3 regions of the Lutispora sp. QWL-02 genome follow, and region 1 is predicted to be linked to each of the others. Evidence: riboswitches for the same ligand, from Rfam matches in the RefSeq annotation. Region 1 holds a riboswitch; each other region holds the start of a gene.
The links. A riboswitch is a leader RNA that binds a small molecule or an ion and turns the genes downstream of it on or off. The one in region 1 is predicted to bind S-adenosylmethionine.
Positions count from the first base shown of each region.

Region 2: another riboswitch for S-adenosylmethionine. It lies ahead of metK (methionine adenosyltransferase); the one in region 1 lies ahead of AC4HCY_RS01185 (homocysteine biosynthesis protein).
Region 3: another riboswitch for S-adenosylmethionine. It lies ahead of AC4HCY_RS01835 (methionine ABC transporter ATP-binding protein); the one in region 1 lies ahead of AC4HCY_RS01185 (homocysteine biosynthesis protein).

Region 1 covers NZ_CM177762.1:276,768-284,509, reverse strand. The annotation lists gene AC4HCY_RS01210 (MetQ/NlpA family ABC transporter substrate-binding protein) at 1-610, shown strand, start outside; gene AC4HCY_RS01205 (DUF169 domain-containing protein) at 628-1,515, shown strand; gene metF (methylenetetrahydrofolate reductase [NAD(P)H]) at 1,696-2,589, opposite strand; gene AC4HCY_RS01195 (UPF0280 family protein) at 2,604-3,326, opposite strand; gene AC4HCY_RS01190 (DUF362 domain-containing protein) at 3,319-3,525, opposite strand; gene AC4HCY_RS01185 (homocysteine biosynthesis protein) at 3,525-4,697, opposite strand; SAM riboswitch class I at 4,944-5,059, opposite strand; gene AC4HCY_RS01180 (vitamin B12 dependent-methionine synthase activation domain-containing protein) at 5,193-5,855, shown strand; gene AC4HCY_RS01175 (homocysteine S-methyltransferase family protein) at 5,848-7,742, shown strand, end outside.
Region 2 covers NZ_CM177762.1:4,078,534-4,086,275, reverse strand. The annotation lists gene flgF (flagellar basal-body rod protein FlgF) at 1-423, shown strand, start outside; gene flgG (flagellar basal-body rod protein FlgG) at 436-1,230, shown strand; gene AC4HCY_RS19465 (rod-binding protein) at 1,250-1,612, shown strand; gene fabZ (3-hydroxyacyl-ACP dehydratase FabZ) at 1,614-2,042, shown strand; gene yyaC (spore protease YyaC) at 2,144-2,662, opposite strand; tRNA gene AC4HCY_RS19450 (tRNA-Pro) at 2,939-3,014, shown strand; tRNA gene AC4HCY_RS19445 (tRNA-Val) at 3,024-3,099, shown strand; gene AC4HCY_RS19440 (ABC transporter ATP-binding protein) at 3,236-3,961, shown strand; gene AC4HCY_RS19435 (putative ABC transporter permease subunit) at 3,954-5,594, shown strand; tRNA gene AC4HCY_RS19430 (tRNA-Tyr) at 5,660-5,744, shown strand; SAM riboswitch class I at 5,830-5,928, shown strand; gene metK (methionine adenosyltransferase) at 6,196-7,386, shown strand; gene AC4HCY_RS19420 (helix-turn-helix domain-containing protein) at 7,631-7,742, shown strand, end outside.
Region 3 covers NZ_CM177762.1:448,598-456,339, forward strand. The annotation lists gene AC4HCY_RS01825 (MetQ/NlpA family ABC transporter substrate-binding protein) at 1-25, opposite strand, end outside; gene AC4HCY_RS01830 (methionine ABC transporter permease) at 546-1,214, opposite strand; gene AC4HCY_RS01835 (methionine ABC transporter ATP-binding protein) at 1,198-2,220, opposite strand; SAM riboswitch class I at 2,288-2,395, opposite strand; SAM riboswitch class I at 2,456-2,562, opposite strand; gene AC4HCY_RS01840 (ABC transporter ATP-binding protein) at 2,619-3,413, opposite strand; gene AC4HCY_RS01845 (ABC transporter permease) at 3,388-4,233, opposite strand; gene AC4HCY_RS01850 (ABC transporter substrate-binding protein) at 4,281-5,321, opposite strand; gene AC4HCY_RS01855 (HutP family protein) at 5,570-5,989, opposite strand; gene gyrB (DNA topoisomerase (ATP-hydrolyzing) subunit B) at 6,003-7,742, opposite strand, start outside.

The DNA.
Region 1 (7,742 bases):
AAATGCAGGAGATATAGATGGTTTATTCTGCAATAGCTTAAAATGGATGAAAACCTTTAATGATACAAATAAAGCAAATCTGACAATGCCGATGCCGTATTATTATTCTTACAGCGGTCTTTACTCTACTAAATGGAAGTCTCCTGAAGAATTTCCCAATGGAGCGAAAATTATTATTGCTCAAGGCTTAGCCAATATCGATGGATGCTTGACCATGCTGGAAGACACCGGCTTAATTAAGCTTAGTGATAAGCCTTCTGAGAACAATTTTTATTCTTTTTTAGATATCGTTGAAAATGCTAGGAATATTGAAATAATTCCCACAGAGCTAACTACTACTATGAGCTCAATTGATGATGTCGATGCCGTTATTGCCTCTGCAGTTATTGTTCGTGATTCGGGTAAATTAGATCCAAGCTCTCATATGGCAATCAGCAAAAAAGAAAATATGACACCACAGGGATTAATAGTGAGAAGTGAAGACGAGAATGCAGATTGGGTAAAATTAACTATGGAAAAAATGCAGACTGAAGCCTGTTACAAAACGTTTAATGAAGCATTTGGCGGGACTTTTATTTTGTACTCCGAAATTGATAAATATTTCAAATAAACTAATAGGAGAGTTGTATGATGTTTGATCAGAATGCGGTAAGGCGAGCAGTTATTAAAGCAAATTGTGCACTGGAATTTGAACGTTCTATTGTTGGAATAAAATTTTTATTTACTCAGAAAGAGTTTGAAATGGCAAATGCACCTCAGCTTCAATCCCAAAAGTCTTATTGTGCTATGGTTGTTCATGCCGCACATGGGAAAAAGCTTAAAGCTGACTTTTCTAATTTCGGTTGTTTTGGAGGGGCAAGAGCTTTAGGAATTGTGGCTCTTGATGAGTTTTATACTTCTGGACGCTTTTTCCAGAATAGAGGGCTTTATACTGATTTGACAACATCCAAAGAAGTAAGCAATCATATTTCGATTTGTAAGCACAGGGCATATGGTGTCCAAGTTATGCCTGTTGAAGAGTTTACAGAAGCTCCGGATGTAGTAATCATTGTATCGAATCCACGCAATATTATGCGTTTGGTTCAGGGATATACACATTTTTTTGGAACTCACAGTACATTCAAAATGATTGGTAATCAGGCGATTTGTGCCGAATGTACCGCAGAACCATATGAAACTAATGACATCAGTATGTCTGTGTTATGTGCGGGACCACGTTCGGCAGGTATGAAAGAATATGAAATGGCTATTGGTATGCCTTTTGGTAAGTTTGAAAGAATTATTGACGGCTTATGCATCACTATTACACCTGTAGAACATACAGATATTAAATTAAAGATTATTGAGCGAATGAAACAAAACGGTATAGATGATGTACCTATTATATTAAATAGAAATTATGGCGGCCCTGTATTCTATCAGCGAGATAGTGTATATTTTGAAAAACAACGGGAATTGAAACCAATGGAACAAGAGGAAAGACTTCCTGATATTTGGAATTTAGATGAAAAATAAAAAATACTGAATCTTTGCATGAAAAAGCATAATTTTTAATTACATTTCAAGAAAGGCTTCGTTGATTTTCGGAATACCTAGCATAGAAGCCTTTCTTGTTGTGTGGGAATCATGATTTGCTAAATAACGGGATGTACAAGAGCGTGGAGTTCCAGACTTTATAAAGGTTTTCAATTCTACTTAAGCATACTTAATGTTATTGCCCAAATAGCTCCTTATATTTGATATCTGGCCAATGATTTTTCTTGCCACCTCAGGCTTGTTCATCGTATATAGATGTATCCCGTCCACACCCGAAGAAAGCAAGTCTATGATCTGTTCCGTTGCATAGGCTATGCCCGCCTCCTTCAGGGCTTCCGGGTTGTTTTCATATTTATCGAGTATGCGTTTGAACTTGGCAGGTATGCTGGCGCCGCAAAGTCCTGTTATCCTCTCTATCTGCTTTTTGTTTATTACGGGCATGATGCCTGCGGATACAGGTATATTGACCTCTATCAAATCCAGCTTTTCTTTAAAATCATAGAAAAAATTATTGTCCAAAAACAGCTGGGTTATGAGGAAATCCGCTCCGGATTTGACCTTGGCCTTCAGGCTGCGCAGGTCTGAGAGGCTATCCCCGGCTTCTATATGGACCTCGGGATAGCAGGCAGCTCCTATGGAGAATCCTCCGAAATTCCGTATATGGGCTATGAGATCCCTTGCATACTCGTATTGGGCTTCTTCTGAAATGCAAGTGTCATTTTGGGGTCTGTCTCCTCTTAGTGCAAGCACATTTTCTATACTGGAGCTGCGCAGTCTTGTCAGAATATCCTCCACTTCTTTTTTTGTAGAGCTTATGCAGGTCAAATGGGCAAGGGCTTCAATGCCGTATTTGTTCTTTATGATATCTGCGATCTGTACCGTGTGGGATTTGCTGCTGCCTCCCGCTCCGTAGGTGACGCTGATAAAATCGGGCTTCAGATCGGATAATGCATCTATGGTGTTGAGGACTGTATCTATGGAAGCCTCGGGCTTTGGAGGAAATATCTCCAGGGATATTACCGGGCTTTTATTGAATAATTCTTTTATTTTCATTTCCAGTTCTCCTTTCAAGGTTTGATCAGATTTATATTGCCGAAGGCGCCCATTTTATCTCCCACTATTATGAGGACGCCTTCCACTCCGGGAATAGACATGGCTGTTTCTATCCCCTTTTCTATATCCTTTTGGTCTTTTACCGCATTGCCTGCAGCAGTAGCGGCAGCATCTGCCAGCACTGCATCCCTTGCAAGTATCACTGCCGCATCGGCTTTGCCGAAGCTTAGGGAGTGGCCTACAGTGCCGCTGGAGGTACAGATGCCCAATTCTTCATCACTGCCGGGTATTAGGAGGGCAATCTTGTTTGAAAAGGGAGAGCTTCCTGCGTATATGGAAATCCTTCTGTCTATCCTGGTCTTAAGAAATATATCTCCCCCATTTTCAATGATTATCTCCTCGGTATGCTTCAGGAGGGAAAGCCCTACATATTTGGATACGGCTCCTGCCACTGCCGCCATAGGCCCCACCTTTGCAGACTCTGCTGCGCGGCACATTTGCTTTACTATTTCGGGACTGTTTTTTTGAGGTTTAATGGAATCAAGGCTCGTAAGAAAATGCGGATTCTTACGAATATATTCATGAAGCTGGCTTCTGCATTTTATTAAAGCCCTCCTGGTTTCTTTCTCCAGATTATCCTTAGCAAAAATCTGAAGGTCCGATTCGCCTTCGGTCACATTAAAGCAGAGCAGATCCCTGGATTTCATTATTTCTCTGTAAAACCGTTCTTCATACATAAAGCCACCTGGTGGACATATCTATCGTAATGGCTCTCAAGGGGCAAGCCTTTATGCAGCTTTCACAGCCTGCGCAGCGGTCCTTATCAAAGGACAGGGTGCAATCCTTGCCTTCCATCCGGAGCGAATCGGAGCCGCATGCTGCGGTACAGGCTCCGCAATGTACGCATTTTTCTTTATTTATATATATCTTGTTCATTATATCCCTCCATCAACACTTTCCTTCAATGAATTAAGGGCTGAAACTTTTGGGAAAGCTTCTATGGGCTCCTGAAGTGTGAAGCCTTCCTCTGCCACCCATCTTTTGAGCTCCAGGGCAATCTTTCTCGCCTTATAAAGGCTGGAAAGGGGTGCGGTTTTTATTGTATTGCCGTCGAGGACCAATTCTCCGCTTCTCAATTCACCGTAGCTGCATTTGCCGAGGACGGGCTTGTTAAGACGGGACACGCTGTAGTCCACAATATTTGTATATATATCCTTGTTTTGCACCGACAGGTTATGGAGCAGATCCTTGTCGAGAACGGGTATAGGTATTCCTATGCCTACGAACAGGGAGGTGCCGTATTTTTCAAAAACCGCAGGCTTGATATATTCTGTGCTCATCTTCTTCAAATCACCTGTGACCGCAAGGGTGCAAGCTGGTGATAACGGTATGCCGTTTTCTCCCCTGGGTTTTTCGGTGACAAATTGTGTACCTTGCCAGGAGACATATCCTGCAGCGCCTGCCAGAAATATTTTTGTCCCTATGCCTATGGTCCTCAGGTAGGGATCATTCAATAAAGGGCTCAATTCCCCGGAAGTAGAGTAATTTATATTCTCCATATGGGGCTTCAGCACTCCCATATATGTGTGAAGGAGCCTGTCGGAAGTATTTATCGCTGCGGAATAGTTCTGATAGCAATTTCTGGGATTATAGAGGTAGGCTTCATTTATTAAATCCTTGGTAATATAGGTGTCTATCTCCTTCCTGGGATAGCAATCTGTCCCCGGGGAATAGGCCTTAAGATGCACAGGCTTACCATCTATCAGATCGCATATTACATGGGCTCCTCCGTATTCGATGCCCAGATCCTGTGAGGGCTCAGTGGCCCCTATATATGAATCTACTGCAGCAAGGCCGCCGTATGCATTGACATTGTTGAGCAAAATCTTAGTCATCCTTATTGGCGGGTCTGAATGGCCGAAGTTTATGAAGGCTCCGGAAGAACACATAGGGCCAAAGGTTCCGGTGGTCACCACATCAACATATTTGGCTGCATCTTGTATTCCTTTTTCTTCTGCTATGCTTATTACCTCTTCTGCCGTAACTACCACTGCCGTACCTTTCCTGATCTTCTCATTGATTTCTTCATAGCTTTTTTTAATGGACATATATGATTCTCCTCCTCTAATTTTTTTATCACTGAACTAACCCGCTCTAAGGCCCCCACCTCTATAGGCGGCGGGTGCCAAAAGCGGCTAAGTCCAGTATGGACTCGACTAACATTCAGTGGGGGTTGAATCCCCCTCTGAATGAAGTCTCGTTCAACAGAGACAAGGCGGAGCAAATTAAAAAGCTGCTCTCAGATAAGAAAGCAGCCGGCTGCAGGCTAATAAAGTACGATATACTTTATGCTATCCTTATCTCTCAGAATTTAAGCAAAATTCTGCAGGAATTGACACCGCTGCATTCGAATGAGAATGCCGGTTGTCGGGCTTCATTGGGCCAGTCCCTCCACCTCTCTGGATAAGATCTTATTCAATTATAAAGGTTTAAAAGAAATTTTATGCCAAATATGAGCATTTGTCAAGTAAAATTTTAAAAAGACCATCTTGCATTTTATATATATTAAAGTGTAATATATTCTAAACCGGAGGGATTTTTTTATGCATATAAACAGGAAAGAAGTTTTAAGATATTTGGGCCATAAGAATCAATATATGGATGAGAAGCTTGAAAAGCTTTTGACGGAATGCATTGCCGAGATGACCGAAGCTTTGAGGAAAAGCTTTGTTTATAATGTTTATGATATTGAAAGAGACGGGGATAAGATGGCTTTGAAGGATACAAACTTGATTTTTCAGAGCAAGGATTTGACCATGCATTTCCGGAATTCGGATAAATGTGCGCTGATGGCAGCCACATTAGGGCTTGAAGCGGATAGGAGGATCGCATACTATTCAAAAACAGACCTTACCAAGGGTATAGTGATGGATGCCTGCGCTTCTGCAGCCATTGAGGCTCTTTGTGATGAGGTACAGGAAGAAATAAGGATAGAGGCTCTAAAGGAAGGATACTGCTGTACTTCAAGATATAGCCCGGGCTATGGAGATCTGCCCATAACCCTTCAGAAGGGAATAATTGAGCTTCTGAAGGCATATCCGAGGATAGGGCTTACTGTTAATGAAAGCAGTATTATGCTGCCGCGAAAGTCGGTAACTGCATTTATAGGATGGCAGAGGCAGGAGAGCACCTCTGAGGGGAATAAATGCAGCAGGTGCAAGGACAGAAATTGTATATATAGAAAGTGTGGGGATATTAATGACTAAGGCTGTAAATTTTGACGGATTTCTCTTGTTTGACGGAGGGATGGGAACCATGCTCCAGGCTGCCGGAATGAAAGCCGGAGAATTGTCTGAGAGCTACAATATCCAAAGGCCGGAGGTCATAGAGCACATACATAGGGCCTATATAGATGCGGGAGCGGATGTGGTCACCACCAATACCTTCGGGGCCAACAGATACAAGCTGAAGGATATGGATTTTTCTTTGGATATGGTGATAAGAAGAGGCGTGGAGATAGCAAGGACTGCCGCAGGAGATAAGCTGGTGGCTCTGGATATCGGCCCTCTGGGCCAGCTTATGGAGCCCTATGGCAATCTGAGCTTTGAGGCTGCCTATGAAGCCTTCAGAGAGCAAATAACCGCCGGCACATCCGCCGAAGCTGACTTGATCCTTATCGAGACCATGTCCGATATATACGAAGCTAAAGCAGCTATACTGGCGGCCAAGGAAAATTCCAGCCTTCCGGTGATCTGCACCATGACCTTTCAGGCTGACGGAAGGACTCTGACGGGCACTGATCCTTTGACCATGGTAAATATATTGCAAAACCTGAATCTGGATGCCCTTGGCCTTAACTGCTCTTTAGGGCCTGAAGAAATGCTGCCTCTCATAGCTGAGGTGCTGAGGTATTCCAGATTGCCTGTGATAATCCAGCCCAATGCAGGCTTGCCGAAGATGGTAGGAAACAAAACCGTCTATGATATAAGCCCTGAGGATTTCGGCAGATATGGGCGCAGCATGGCCGAGCAAGGGGTAAGGATATTGGGAGGATGCTGCGGCACCACGCCTGAGCATATAAGAGCCTTGCAGAAGGCTCTGGAAGGGCTGAAGCCTGCCTTCACCAAGGCGGAGAGGATCACTGCCGCCAGCTCTGCTTCCTGTACGGTGGTTCTGGGCGAGGAGGTAAAAATCATAGGAGAGCGCATAAACCCTACAGGCAAGAAAAGGCTGAAGGAAGCCCTGATAAAAGGCGATATGGATTACATATTGAGGGAAGCGGTAAACCAGAAGGATAACGGAGCCCATATGCTGGATGTAAACGTGGGCTTGCCTCAAATAGATGAGAAAGCGCTGATGGTCAGGGCTATCAAGGAGATACAGGGCATTGTCAGCCTTCCCCTCCAGATAGACAGCGTGAGGCCGGAGGTGGTTGAAGCCGGGGCAAGGATCTGCAGCGGCAGGCCTATAATAAACTCTATAAATGGTGAGGAAAAGAGCATGGCAGAGCTTCTGCCCATCGCCAAGAAATACGGATGCCTGGTGGTGGCTCTGACACTGGATGAAAAGGGCATACCCAAGACTGCGGAGGAGAGGCTTCAAATTGCAGAGCGCATGATCGAGAAGGCTGCTGAATACGGCATAGGGAAGGAAGATATAATAGTGGACTGCCTTGTGCTAACGGCTTCGGCCCAGCAAAGAGAGGTGCAGGAGACCATAAAGGCTGTAAGGCTGGTCAAGGAGAACTTAGGAGTCAAGACTGCCCTTGGGGTCAGCAATGTATCCTTCGGCCTGCCGGCGAGAGGCCTTTTAAACAGGACGTTTCTGGCAATGGCCCTTGAAGCGGGCTTGGATGCACCCATCCTGAACCCTATGGAAGAGGATATGATAAGCACCATAAGAGCCTTTAATGTGCTGTCCAATGCGGATAAGGACAGCAAAGCATATATAAAAGCATATTCTGCCATAGAACAGAAGCCCGCCGATATTGGGGTCATGAGCAGCAGAGATCTGAAAAAGGTCATTATAGACGGGATAAAGGATGAAGCAGCTTCCCTGGTGAAGGAGCTTCTCAAGGAGTCAAGCGGTCTGGAGATTGTGGACAATTATCTCATACCTGCTCTGGATATTGTAGGGCAGAAATATGAAAGGGG
Region 2 (7,742 bases), 710 kb from region 1:
CGTGACGGCAGCTTTGTCATAGATGCAGAAGGCTATCTGGTCAATAAAGACGGCTATAAGGTTTTAGGGGAAAAGGGCTACATAAAAATCAGCGGTGAAGATATAAAAATAAATGAAAAAGGTGAAATAACATCGGACGGCGTACTTATTGACAGGCTGAAGCTTGTAGATTTTCAGGATTATAGTGCTTTGATGAAGGAAGGAGATAATCTCTACACTATAATTTCTCAAGAATGGGCCGATAATGATAAGGCTTTCGAAGGCACTGTCCGACAGGCCTTTATCGAAGGCTCCAATGTAAATTCGGTGAGGGAGATGGTAGATATGATAGCCATGCTCCGTACTTATGAAGCAAATCAAAGGCTTATAAAAGCCCATGACGAGTTATTGGGCAAGGCAGTAAATGAAGTAGGAAGATTATAGGAGGTATGAATCATGATGAGAGCGCTTTGGACTGCAAGCACAGGCATGACAGCTCAACAGCTTAACGTAGATAATATATCCAACAATCTGGCCAATGTGAACACAGTGGGCTACAAGAAATCAAGGGCAGAGTTCAAGGACCTTCTATACGAAACCCTGGAGAGAGAAACCGTGAGGGATGGAGAAGGCAAGCCTGTAAGTGTACAGGTAGGCCACGGAGTCAGGACTGCCGCTATAAATAAGTTCTTTACCACAGGAAATCTTGAGCAGACCTCGAATCCCTATGATTTGGCCATAGACGGCCAGGGCTTTTTCAAGGTTATAGGGCCCAATGGTGAAGAATTATATACCAAGGATGGAAGCTTCAAGGTGTCCATAGAGGACGATTCGGCAAGGCTGGTCACCTCTGACGGATATTATATTCAGGGTGACGGCGGAGAAATAGATTTGGGCACTGATATGAAGCAGGTCATAATCGATGAAGCGGGCAATATTGTAGTTAAAAGAACGGATGATACCTTGGAGGAGCTGGGAAGCTTGGTCATAACAACCTTTGCTAATCCTGCAGGCCTGGAAAGTGTCGGCAGCAATTTCTATAAAGCTACCGGCGCCAGCGGACAGCCTGTAGATACAGCCAATGACGGTTCAGGCGGATCTATACTTCAGGGATTTTTGGAATACTCAAATGTCCAAATAGTTGAGGAAATGGTAAAACTGATCCAGGCGCAAAGAGCCTATGAAATAAATTCTAAATCCATACAGACTGCAGATGAGATGCTTGGTCTGGCTAATAATCTGAGAAGATAGGATTTAAGAGGTGGAAATATTGATAAATCCCATTAATTCGGACAATAATATACAAATGAAGGCAGCTTTGGACAATGCTAAAGCCACGCAGGACCAATCCTTCGAAGAAATGCTGCAGAAGGCATCAGCCGGCAAGGATGAAGCAAAGCTTAGGGAAGCATGTGCAAATTTGGAGTCCGTATTTTTGAATATGATGTTTAAAAGCATGAGGAACACCGTAGAAAAATCAGACCTCATGGGTGAAAGCTTTGCTACCGGAGTTTATGAAGATATGCTCTATGAAAAATTTGCAGAGGAGGCCTCCAAGGGCAAGGGCCTGGGCTTGGGAGAACTGCTGTACAAGCAGCTGTCGGCAAATATCAAGATAGATGAAGAGGAATAACATGCTGGACATAAAAGAAATACAGAAAATAATACCTCATAGATATCCTTTCCTTTTGGTGGATAAGATTGTTGAAATCGAATACGGCAAAAGAGCTGTAGGCATTAAAAATGTTACTATGAACGAACCTTTCTTTCAAGGTCATTTCCCCGGCAATCCCATTATGCCGGGTGTTTTGATAGTGGAGGCCATGGCACAGGTAGGGGCGGTTTCCATACTGGCTATGGAGGAGCACAAGGGCAAATTGGCTGTATTCACGGGAATAGATGGACTTAGGTTTAAAAGACAGGTCATACCTGGTGATATTCTGCGAATGGAAGTCACCATGATAGCGATGAAGCGCGGAATAGGCAAGGCTAAGGCTGAAGCTTACGTGGGAGAGCAGCTTGCTGCCTCAGGGGAGCTTATGTTTGCGATAATCAACGGATAAGACAGGGAGACGGCAACCACTGAAAGGCACGGGAATCTCACGAAAAATCCCCAGAGCTCGTTACCTCAGTTTCTGAGCTCTGAGTTCTGAATCCTGAGTTCTTACTTCACAAGAGCCGCATAGATCCCTCGGGTGATGACCTCGGACATCTTCATGATCAGGCTGAGCCTTATGTTGTGCATGGAGAGGAATTCGCCTGATTCTGAAGAATCTACGATGCCTACTATTGATATATCACCTACAGGGGGAAGACTCTTGCCCACACCCTTTCCGGGATGGATAGGGCCATTTTTTATCTGAATGCTGCCGATGCTGTCTTCGTTGCCAAGGCACGCATCGACAGCTATTATTTTATGATCCGGATATTTTTTCTTGATATCATATACATTTTTAGACAAGTTTACCGCATGTACCGGATCATCCAGGGTTCCTATCACGGGAATTCCCAAATTTAATTTGCTGAGAAAGGTGCCTGTGAGCGGGCCTAAGCAATCTCCTATATATCTGTCGGTACCTATGCAAAATACAAGGCAGCTGCCTTTGATATGACGGTTCAGATAACTTGCCAAGATTATATGGGAATCTCTTTGAAAATAATAGGCTTTTGAACACTCCTCCAATATTACCCCTCCTGCCATTGCAAAACGCCGTGATAACGAGGCGTCAGACTCGTTATAAAATGTATATAGGCAGAAAGCTTGATTTATACATCTGATTTATTTAAATGATTTTGTTTCAGTTATTTAAATGAATTTGACCCAATAGGAAAAATGAATCTTTTGTATGATAAGAGAGCATAATATACTATGAATGAGCATTTATAAGATATTTTTAAATAAAACGCAAATTCCCTATTGAAATTTTACGAATTTTTATATATAATCTAATAGTGTCGTCGGGGTGTAGCGCAGATGGTAGCGTACGTGGTTTGGGACCATGGGGCCGCAGGTTCAAGTCCTGTCACCCCGACCATTTTTATTTGGGCGCATAGCTCAGCTGGGAGAGCATCTGCCTTACAAGCAGAGGGTCATAGGTTCGAGCCCTATTGTGCCCACCATATATGAATTTTAACCGTAGGATTCCCTGCGGTTTTTTATTTTATATTTTATCTATAATATTGATAAAATAATAAAATAAGTGTAGAATACTATTAGATATTTAAATAATCATCTAAATAACTGGAGGTTATGATCTTGATAGAAATAAGCAATGTATCGAAGACTTTCGGGGGCAAAAATAAGGCAGTGGATAATATAAGCCTTGTGATTCCTGATGGTGAAATTATCGGTTTCCTGGGACCTAACGGAGCGGGAAAGACCACTACAATAAAAATGATAACAGGAATTCTAAATAGTGACAGCGGCAGCATCAAGATCAACGGCATAGATATCTCGGAGGAGCCCATCAAGGCAAAGAAGCAGTTTGGCTTTGTGCCTGACAGCCCGGATATGTTCCTGAGGCTCAAGGGAATAGAATACCTCAACTTCATGGCTGATGTTTATGAAGTGCCGTCTCAGGATAGAAAGCCCGAGATCGATAATCTTGCAGAAAGATTCAGTATGGCAGAAGCGCTCTTTGACCAGATTCAAAGCTATTCTCACGGCATGAGGCAGAAGATCGTATTGATGGGCGTATTGCTGCATGAGCCCAGCGTATGGATATTGGATGAGCCTATGACGGGCTTGGACCCCAAGTCATCCTTCATTCTCAAAGAAATGATGAGAGAACATGCTGCCAAAAGCAAGACGGTATTTTTTTCTACCCATGTGCTGGAGGTAGCAGAAAAGATATGCGATAAAGTAGCAATAATCAATAAAGGGAAAATATTGTTTTATGGCTCTATTGAGGAAATGAGGCAGCATTTCAAGGGCGATGAATCCTTGGAAAATATGTTCCTGGAGTTGGTAGAAAATGAATAAGATGTTGAAGCTGGTCAAGATCCTCTTGAAAACAAACTTTAAATTTAATAAAAAATCTATAGCCCTGGGAGCCCTGATAGCTATATCTATGCTTCCCATGGCAGCGCTTATATGGACTGCGGCCTGGGAAGGCTACGGCGTTATGGCGTCGGTAGGGCAGCAGGGTATTATAATGTGGACGGCTATTTCCCTGGTGAGTCTGGTTACATTCATATTGGGCATATTTTTCATCATGGGCGTTTTTTATTACTCCAACGATATCGAGCTGCTGCTCCCTTTGCCATTGAAGCCCTGGCAGATACTTGGAGCCAAGTTTGCATCGGTGCTGGTTTATGAGTATATGACCCAGCTGGTATTTTTTCTCCCGGTGCTGGTTTCCTACGGTATAAAGGATAAAGCAAATTTACTTTATTATATTTATGGGGCCATCGCATATCTGCTTTTGCCTATAGTGCCGCTGGTTTTTTCCTCTTTCTTAAGCATCTTTGTTATGCGAAGCTTTAAATTTGTAAAAAATAAGGATCGGATGAAGACGATTTCGGGTATCGTTGCAATGGCAATGGCCATAGGCTTTAACATGATCATACAGAAATTTTCCGGAAGGCTTGGAAATCCTGAGGATATGATGAAACTGCTTCAGCAGGGGAATAATTCTTTGCTTTCCAAATCCCAGGATATTTTTATAATCAACAGATTTATGACCATGGCCCTGACCGATTACCGTGAGCTGCTGCGCTCCATTGGAAGCATGGCATTGGCTATTGCCGGTGCAGCAGCATTTATAGGACTGTTCTTTTATATTGGCGAAAAGTTTTATTTCAAAGGTGTCATAGGCCTGACAGAGGCAGCTCCGGCCAGAAGACCTAAAAGCGGCGCCGCCAAAATGAGCTTGTACAGGAAGCTCAGCGCTTTAAGGGCTTTCAGAGCAAAGGAGTTAAAGCTGCTTTACAGAAGTCCCGTGTACTTCATGAACTGTATTTTGATGAATTTCCTCTGGCCTGTATTCATACTGATACCTTTCTTTGCCGGAAACGAAGACCTGGGGGATATAAGGGAGCTGGCCAGGTATTTGGAAGATCCCGGCGTATTGCCTTATATTTTTGCAGGGGCAGCCGCTGCGGCTCTCTTCATAGGTGCTTCAAATATGATTTCATCAACGGCTATATCCAGAGAAGGGAAGAGCCTATATGTATCAAAATATCTGCCGGTAGATTATAAGACACAGATAAATGCAAAGGCTCAAACAGGTATACTCATGGGCCTTTTGGGAATGATAATGGCTTTCATAGTGCTCTGGCTTGTGTTCTCCTTTCCCATATATTTGATTTTTGCGGCGCTTTTGATGAGCTTGCCCTGCATCTTCTTTATAAACTATGCAGGAATCATGATAGACCTGAAATTCCCCAAATTAAATTGGGACAATGAGCAAAAAGCCGTAAAGCAGAATATGAACGGATTGCTGAATATGTTGATCAGTGTAGCTTTCGGAGCTTTGAATTTCGGCTTGGTTGTCTGGTTAAGGCTTGACTATATTTACGCTTTTATTATGATTTTCGGCTTTTATATCATAGCGGATATGCTGCTGTATAAATTTGTAACCTCATACGGATCAAGGCTGTATAAGGAGTTGTAATAAATTTCAACAAAAATAATGTTGACAAAAGCTATGCATCTGTTGTATTATAGACTTTGTCACGTGGGGAAATTCCCGAGCGGCCAAAGGGGGCAGACTGTAAATCTGTTGTCTCAGACTTCGGTGGTTCGAATCCACCTTTCCCCACCATTTTAAGACAAAAACCCGAAAGGGCTTTTTTGTTGACTTTTTTGGACAAATGTGCTAATATACTTTTGCAAACTGAATAAAGGTTACCTTATCAAGAGAGGTGGAGGGAAGGGCCCTATGAAACCCGGCAACCGGCATTGAGCGCGGTGCCAATTCCTGCAGGATTGTTCCTGAAAGATGAGGATATATTTTCGTTATGAAAATGAGCTTCTCATCAGGGAAGCTTTTTTTAATGCCGATTATGGGCAGATAGGGGGAAACGGAGAACACGGATTTTTACACTGAAAGAGGAACGACTGAAGGATCTTTTCGTGTTGGGAAAGATTCCGTGTTAATCCGTGTTTTCCGTTCTCTTAAACCCGTAAGGAATACCCTAATGCTAGAGGCTAGCAGCCAGAAGCTAGAGGCTGACCTTAAAGTAATACCCTAGAGAAAAAAAGGAGGAGATAAAATGGTAAGAAAGCTGTTTACTTCTGAATCTGTAACTGAAGGACATCCGGATAAAGTCTGTGATCAAATATCAGATGCAGTATTGGATGCTATAATGGAACACGACCCGATGGGAAGGGTTGCCTGCGAGGTCACCGCAACTACAGGTCTTGTACATGTAATGGGAGAAATAACCACTAATTGTTATGTGGATATCCAGAAAATCGTGAGGGAGACCGTGGAGGAGATAGGATATACGAGGGCAAAGTTCGGCTTTGACGCGGATACCTGCGGCGTGATCACTTCGATTCACGAACAGTCTACAGATATTGCAATGGGGGTTGACAAGGCGCTGGAAGCCAAAAAAGGAGAAATGAGCGAAGCTGATGTCGCTGCCATCGGAGCCGGAGATCAGGGAATGATGTTCGGTTATGCCTGTGATGAAACTCCCGAACTGATGCCTATGCCTATATCCTTGGCCCATAAACTGGCCAGAAAGCTGGCCCAAGTAAGAAGAGACGGTGTTTTGGATTATTTGAGGCCTGACGGAAAAACCCAGGTCACTGTTGAATATATTGATGATAAGCCTGTAAGGGTTGATACCATAGTGGTTTCCACCCAACACAGCCCTGATGTGGATCAGGCCACCATAGAGAAGGATATGATAGAGCATGTCATAAAGCCTATCATACCCAAGAATATGCTTGATGATAAAACCAAGTACTATATCAACCCCACCGGCAGGTTTGTAATAGGCGGACCTCATGGAGATTCGGGCTTGACAGGGAGAAAGATAATCGTAGATACTTATGGCGGATATGCAAGGCACGGAGGCGGAGCTTTCTCCGGCAAAGATCCCACCAAGGTTGACCGTTCGGCTTCCTATGCAGCAAGATATGTGGCAAAGAATGTGGTGGCTGCAGGCCTGGCTTCCAAATGTGAGGTGCAGCTTGCCTATGCAATAGGAGTTGCGAAGCCTGTATCAGTCCTTATCGAAACCTTCGGCACCGGAAAGATTGCCGATGATAAAATATCTGAGATAGTTTCCCGGGTATTTGATTTAAGGCCTGCTGCAATAATAAGGGATTTGGATTTGAGAAAACCCATATATAGAAAGCTGGCAGCCTACGGTCATATGGGCAGAACAGATTTAGGAGTGTCCTGGGAGAAAACCGATAAAGCCGATATATTGAAAAAAGAAGCAGGCATATAGAACAAAAACCTCTGAGAGAATACGAGTAGTCATAAGGACAACTTGTGAACCGAGGGTCAAGGTAAACTGAATACGAGAAAAAGCCATATCAATTCTATAACAGTTTTGATATGGCTTTTCTTTGTGTACAAAACAAGATTCGAAATTTGCGAATTTGCAAATTCAAATTTGAGTTGTGAAAAATTAAAATCAGTTATATAATATTACCTATAAGAAAACTGTTGGAAACAGAAAGGTGAATACCATGAAATTTTCGTATAAAAAGCTTTGGAAAATGCTTATAGATAGAGATATGATGAAAAAAGATTTGCTAAAAGAAGCAAAGATAAGCACTGTATCAATGGCAAAGATGGGTA
Region 3 (7,742 bases), 170 kb from region 1:
AAACCAGTGATATTATCTTTTTCATATTTATAAACATTCCTTTCATTTTTACTTAGTTATTTTTTGTTTTTCAACTGGCCAGGTTGAAAAACAGTAAAATATATATCAATTATCGATAATTATTTTTAATATTTTTTGTACATTGCGTCACGTCGGTATAATGATGCGTCATACAGGGGTAGGGAACGGGGAACACGGATTAACACTGATTTAGCACTGATTTACACAGAGGGATATTTTATTCTTTGTATAAAGTGTTAATAAGGTTATATCTGATATGTCATCCTGAACGTAGTGAAGGATCTTAGAACCATAAGGAATACCTAAGATTCTTCGCTTACGCTCAGAATGACCGAAATATCAGTTATATCGCTCTTGTATTGCATATATTAAACCCCTTCAGTGTTTTTCAGTGTTATCTTCGTGTCTTTCAGTGGTTTCCGTCTCCTTGACTCCAGAGTCCTGCTCAATCCACGTGCCCCGTGCCCCGTACCCCGTGCCTCGCAGCCATAAAAAATGCTTCGCAATTTTTATATTTTGTAAATCTATTTCAGTAACTTATTATATATCCTGCTCCCAATGCCCTGTATTATCTGAACCACTAAGACCAATACTATGACAGTTCCTATCATGACATCTTTTTGGAATCCCTGATACCCGAATCGTATGGCTAAATTTCCAAGGCCCCCGCCCCCTATAGCACCTGCCATTGCCGAATATCCTATGAGATTTATTATTGTCAAGGTTATACCTGATGCTATGGAAGGCAATGCTTCCGGTATCATCACCCTGAAAACTATCTGCTTTACGTCGGCACCCATGGATTGGGCTGCTTCTATGATTCCGGGGCTTATCTCCTTTATCGCATTTTCAATGAGCCTGGCTACAAAGGGTATGGCTGCTATGGTCAAGGGCACTATGGCTGCAGTTGTGCCTATCCTTTTTCCCACGATGAGCTTTGTCAGCGGAAAGACCGCAATCATCAGTATTATGAAGGGGAAGGATCTTGCTATATTTATTACCCCGTTTAAAGCTTTATTCAAGCCCTTTCTTTCCCAAATATTGCCTTCCTCCGATATTGCTGTTATGATGCCCAGAGGCATTCCGAAAATAACCGAAAACAATGTGGATGCAAACACCATGTATAGAGTTTCATAAAGGGGCTTGGGCATTAAAAGCATTATTTTTTTTATTGTTTCAATCAGAACTTCCATTATATTTCAACTCCTCTACTATGACGCCTTCATCCTTTAGGTATCCTATTGCAGCCTCTATTTTTTCATCTGTTCCCCTGAGGCCTACAACCAAATTTCCATAGGTTCTTCCTTGTATGCTGTTCATCTGTCCCGCCAGGATGTTTGCCTCAATATCGAAATTCTTTATGATTTTATATATCAACGGCTCTTTTGCCTTGTGGTCTAAAAATGTAATCCTCACAACCTCAGTATTTTCAGGATCATCTATTATATTTCTGTCAATGTTTAAGGATACGTCCTTTATAAAGCTCTTTGTGATAGGATGAGACGGCTTTGAAAATACATCATAGGTATTCCCCTGCTCCACCATACTTCCATCTGAAATCACAGCTACTTTATTGCATACCTCCTTTATGACCTCCATCTGATGGGTTATCATCACAATTGTTATTCCCAGCGTCTCATTTATGCTCTTCAGCAGCTTGAGTATGGAAGATGTGGTATTTGGGTCCAAAGCAGAAGTAGCTTCATCGCAAAGAAGTATTTTAGGGTTGGTAGCCAAAGCTCTGGCTATTGCTACCCTTTGCTTTTGTCCCCCGCTGAGCTGGCTGGGATAAGAGAACTTTTTATCCTTTAGATCTACAATATCCAATAGCTCATCTACCCGTTTCTCCATTTCTCGTTTATCATATTTCATTATTTTTAACGGAAAGGCTATATTTTCTCTGCAATTCTTCCTGCTCAAAAGATTAAAATGCTGAAATATCATTCCTATATTTCTTCTCATATCCCTAAGCTCGCCGTCATTCAGCTTAACGATATCCTTATTCTCAATGAAAATGCTGCCTTTCGTAGGCTCTTCAAGCCTGTTTATGCATCTGATGAGGGTTGATTTTCCTGCTCCGCTTAAGCCTATTATGCCGAAAATATCACCCTTCTCAATCCTGAGATTAATGTTTTTCAGAGCTTCCGTATTTCCTTCCTTGCCTGTATATGTTTTATAAAGGCCTTTTATATCGATCATTTTAGTACCCCCTCCGGTGTTAGAAACAAATAAAAAATCCCTCAATGATAAAAGAGGGATCACACCTCTCTTATCTCTCAGCTTTACGCTGCTGGAATTGACACCGATGCATTCGAATGAGAATGCCGGTTGTCGGGCTTCATCGGGCCAGTCCCTCCACCTCTCTTGATAAGAGTATAATATTAAATTTTATACAATAAAAAAACTCTTCTGAAAAACAGAAGAGGATAATTCCTTTCTATCTTTCAGCTTGTGCTGCTGGAATTGACACCGATGCATTCGAATGAGAATGCCGGTTGTCGGGCTTCATCGGGCCAGTCCCTCCACCTCTCTTGATAGAATAAATATTCATTTACATAATAGTATAATACGCCCTCTTAACTATGTCAACTATTTTTTTATGCCAGCATCAAACGATCGCTGATGATATCTGACGATTCCTTTTGGCTGAATAAAGCTAAAAGCTTTTCTGCAGTGAGGGACTCTTTATCTTTATCTCTTATATCCAAAATAATTTTACCTCTGTGCATCATTATAAGCCTGTTTCCCATACCTATGGCCTGCTTGAGATTATGGGTGACCATAAGTGTGGTTATTTTGCATTCCTTCACTATTTTATCTGTAAGCCCTGCAATAATCTCAGAGGTTTTGGGATCCAAAGCGGCCATATGCTCATCCAGCAGCAAAAGGCAAGGATTTGATATGGCTGCCATCAGAAGGGCCATAGCCTGCCTTTGCCCCCCGGATAGGAGCCCTACCTTTACATCAAGCTTATCCTCCAATCCTAAGGATAATTTTGAGAGGGAATCTTTGATGTCCGCTATTCTATTTTTTTCAATACCCCATGAAAATCCGTACCTATTATTTTTATTCCATGCCATAGACATATTCTCCAGCACAGTCATAGAAGGCGAAGTTCCCATTTTAGGATCCTGAAACACTCTGCCTATCAGCCTGCTGATTTTATATTCAGGGGTTTTGGATATCTCTCTTTTATTGAGCAGGATCGAGCCTTCATCGCTTTGTATGCCTCCTGAGATGATGTTTAATAAAGTGGATTTTCCTGCTCCATTGCTGCCTATGATGGTTATAAAGTCTCCATCTTTGATTTCCAGGGATAGCCCTTGAAAAAGCTTATTTTCATTGACTGTATCCCTATTAAAGGTTTTATGCAGATTTTGTATCAGTAACAGCTTTTACACCCCCAGAAAGTAGATTTCTCCCAAACTTGACCTTCAAACCGCTGTTATAAACCGCCAGGGCAGCTATTACTATAACAGAGGTTATAAGCTTTAAATCCGTGGGAGGCAAGCCGGCCTTCAAGGCTATGGCTATACTGCCCTTGTAAAGCAGTGATCCGAAAAGAGCGCAGGCTGTCCCAAATATTATAGGGAAAGCTTTTAATAAGGTTTCTCCCATTATGATAGAAGCCAGGCCCATAACTATTATTCCGCTCCCCATTCCTACATCGGAAAATCTCTGGTACTGAGCCATGACAGAGCCTGCCAGAGCAACCAATCCGTTTGAAAGCATGATGCCCATTATTTTGATAACTCCTATATCTACGCCTAATGATGTGACCATATTATGATTATCACCGGTAGCCTTCAATATAAAACCAAACTTCGTCTTGAACATCAAATCAAGAAACAGCTTTACGATCAATGCCAATATCATTATCACAAATACGGGAGGAATTTCTCCCGAGAAAATAGTCTTTGCATTGAAAAAAGGAGTATTAGCCTTTCCCATGATCCTCAGATTTATGGAATATAAGCCTATCATCACCAATATGCCCGAGAGCAGATTTGTTATCTTAAACTTAACATTCAGCACTCCTGTAACAAATCCCGCAGCCATGCCTGCACACATTGAAAGCATACAGGCCAGAATGGGATCGGCGCCTTTCACCAAAAGCAACGCCGTGACAGAGGCACCCAGCGGGAAGGTGCCTTCAACGGACAGATCGGGAAAATCCAAAATTTTATAAGTTATATAAACCCCAAAGGACATGATAGAAAATAAAAGTCCCTGCTCCAATACCCCTATCCAGAAATTGTTCAATTGGCTGCACCGCCTTTTATGATTTCAGCCTTGTCTATTATTTCCTGAGGTATGGAAATATTTAATTTCTTTGCAGCATCATAGTTTATTGTAAGAGCTGTGTCTTTTTCATATAGAGTCTCTATCGGCATATCTTCAGTCTTAGCGCCGTTCAATACTTCAAAAGCCATAAGCCCCGTCTGGAAGCCTAGCTTGTAGTAATCTATTCCCTCTGTGGCAAGAGCCCCGCCTTCCACATGGGCTCTTTCCGAACCTATTACAGGTATATTATTCTCAGTGCATTTTTGGGATATTATAGCCATGGATGAAGCCACCATATTATCTGTAGGCACATATAGCACGTCTATCTTGCCCTTCAGCGAGTCAACAGCCTGAGGCACTTCATTGGTGCTGGTAATTCCACTTGCTATTATTTCCAAGCCGTATTCACCGGCTATTTTCTTTGCCATTTGAACCTGTATTTCTGAATTTCTTTCACTGGTATTATATAAAATACCTACATTTTTAGCGTTTGGTATAAGCTTTTTAAGAAGCTCAAATTGCTTGCCCATAGGCGCAGCATCGCTTGTACCTGTGACATTTGTTTCTGACCTTTCCAGAGATTTTGCAAGACCTGCATCTACAGGATCTGTAACAGCAGTTATGAGTATTGGTATATCCTTTGTAGCATTATAAGCCGCCTGGGCTGTAGGAGTTGCTATTGCAAATATCATATCTTTTTTGCTGCTTGCAAAATTTTGTGCGATAGTCTGAGCTGTAGGAATATCACCCTGGGCATTCTGGAAATCTACCTTGAGGTTCTCACCATCTTTTAAGCCTTTTGAAGCTAATGCATCAATAAAGCCAAGGCGCGCAGAATCCAAAGCCGGATGTTCGACTATTTGCGTTATTCCTATTTCTTTGGTTTTGTTTGTCTGATCTGTGGTTTCGGGATTTTGATTATTTGCCGGTGCTTCTGCATTGCTGCATCCGGAAAATAATGAAATGATCAATAAGAGAACCACAAAAAGAATTGATGATTTTTGTTTTACTACCATACTACCATCCTCCAATTATATATTTAGTCTTTCTTCATATCCATCAGGCAAGTCATAATATAGCATATTTATACTTCCTGTGGATAATAAAAAGCTGACCATGATAGGCCAGTCCTTTTCTGCAATATCACGCTGTAAACTACCATTCTACCAAACTACAATTTTAATAAATATAAATAAGATTGTATTAGATAAAAAGCGAAATGTCAATAAAAAAATAATATTGGAATATTTTAAATATTCCAATATTATTTAAAATCCGGCACGGCCCGATGTGCCAGACCAATAACAACGTCGTTGAGATGCAGCACACCCATGCTCATGAATATACATATGCTCAGATGTTCACCGGATCTGGCTATGCCTATTTTTCCTCCTATATTATATCCATTGGCTTTCATGGCTATCTGCATCAAAGCTTCCTTGGTTGCGCCTATAACGGCGCCGTCATGAACATGGCAATCCTTTGTTATGCCGCTCCTTTTAGAAGCTACAACAGCTCTTTCAATTATTTTAGGTATTGAAGAATTGAAATCTCCCCCAATATCCACTGCCGCAGCAAGTATGTTCTTATTTTTCAGATCCTTTATCATTGATTCTTCTGAGGCTCTGGATGATATAGCCAAGTTTATTGCAGCCTTGGCAACATCAAAACTGTCAAAAGGCATGCTCGCACCCCCGTCATATATCTAAATTTCTGACATACTTTGCATTTTGTTCTATAAACTCTTTCCTTGGTTCTACCTTATCGCCCATAAGAATAGTAAATATCTCATCTGCAGCTACCGCATCCTCCAAGGATACCTGCAGCATTGTCCTGGTTTCAGGGTTCATGGTAGTATCCCAAAGCTGTGTAGGGTCCATCTCACCAAGGCCCTTATATCTTTGTATGCTTATATTGTCTCTTCCCACTTCTTTAAGAATTCTTTCCAATTCCTTATCATCGTAGGCATAATGGTCCTTCGCTTTTCCTTTGCCTGACTTTCTGACTCTATAAAGGGGAGGCTGAGCTATATAAACATTTCCTGCTTCAACCAAAGGCCTCATATACCTATAGAAGAAGGTGAGCAGCAATGTTCTTATGTGAGCACCATCCACATCAGCATCCGTCATAAGGATTATTCTTCCGTATCTCATTTTTTCTATATTGAAATCATCGCTTATTCCTGCACCAAAGGCTGTGATCATGGCTCTTATCATTTCACTTGATAAAATCTTATCCAATCTGGCCTTTTCAACATTGAGTATCTTACCTCTGAGAGGCAGTATGGCCTGAAATCTTCTGTCCCTGCCCTGCTTTGCAGAACCGCCCGCTGAATCTCCCTCGACAATGTATATTTCGCATAATGAAGGATCCTTCTCTGAGCAATCTGCAAGCTTTCCGGGCAAAGTAGTGCTCTCCAGAGCCGACTTTCTCCTTGTCAGCTCCCTGGCTTTTCTGGCGGCTTCTCTTGCCCTGGATGCAGTGACCGCCTTTTCTATGATAGTCTTTGCCGTAGAAGGATTTTCCTCCAGAAAGGCTTCCAGTCCTTCGAATATGATACTATCAACTATGGCTCTCACTTCAGGATTTCCAAGCTTTGTTTTAGTCTGGCCCTCAAACTGGGGATCAGAAATCTTTATGCTTAAGACGGCGGTTAATCCTTCCCTTGCGTCTTCTCCCTGAAGGTTTGGGTCATTGTCCTTTATAATTTTATACTTTCTGGCATAATCATTAATCGCTTTTGTTACTGCATTTCTGAAGCCTATAGCATGTGTACCGCCTTCTATGGTATTTATGTTATTGGCAAAGCTGAAGATATTCTCATTGTAGCTGTCATTATACTGAATCGATGCCTCAACGATGATATCATCCTTGCTGGAGACAATATACAAGGGCTCAGAATGCAATACCTCTTTATTTTTGTTTAAGAATTGCACAAAGGAAACTATACCACCCTCATATTGATAAACCTTTTCTGTGTCTGTCCTTTCATCCCTGAGGGTAATCTTGATTCCCTTATTCAAAAACGCCATTTCTCTAAGCCTGTGCTCCAATATTTCAAAGCTGTATTCCAGTTCATCAAAAACCTGATCATCAGGCTTGAAGGTTATCTTTGTACCTGTGGCTTTTGAATCGCCTATGACCTTTAATTCGGTCACAGGGTTTCCTCTTTCAAATCTTTGATAAAATATTTTTCCTTCTCTTTTTACTTCTACTTCAAGATATTCCGAAAGAGCATTTACAACGGACACGCCTACTCCATGCAAGCCGCCTGATACTTTATACCCGCCGCCTCCGAATTTGCTTCCCGCGTGAAGCACTGTCAAAGCAACCTCGACTGCAGGCTTGTTCAGCTTTGGATGCATTCCTACGGGAAAACCTCTTCCGTCATCTATATTAGTTACTGAATTATCCTTATGGATTATTACTTCAATATT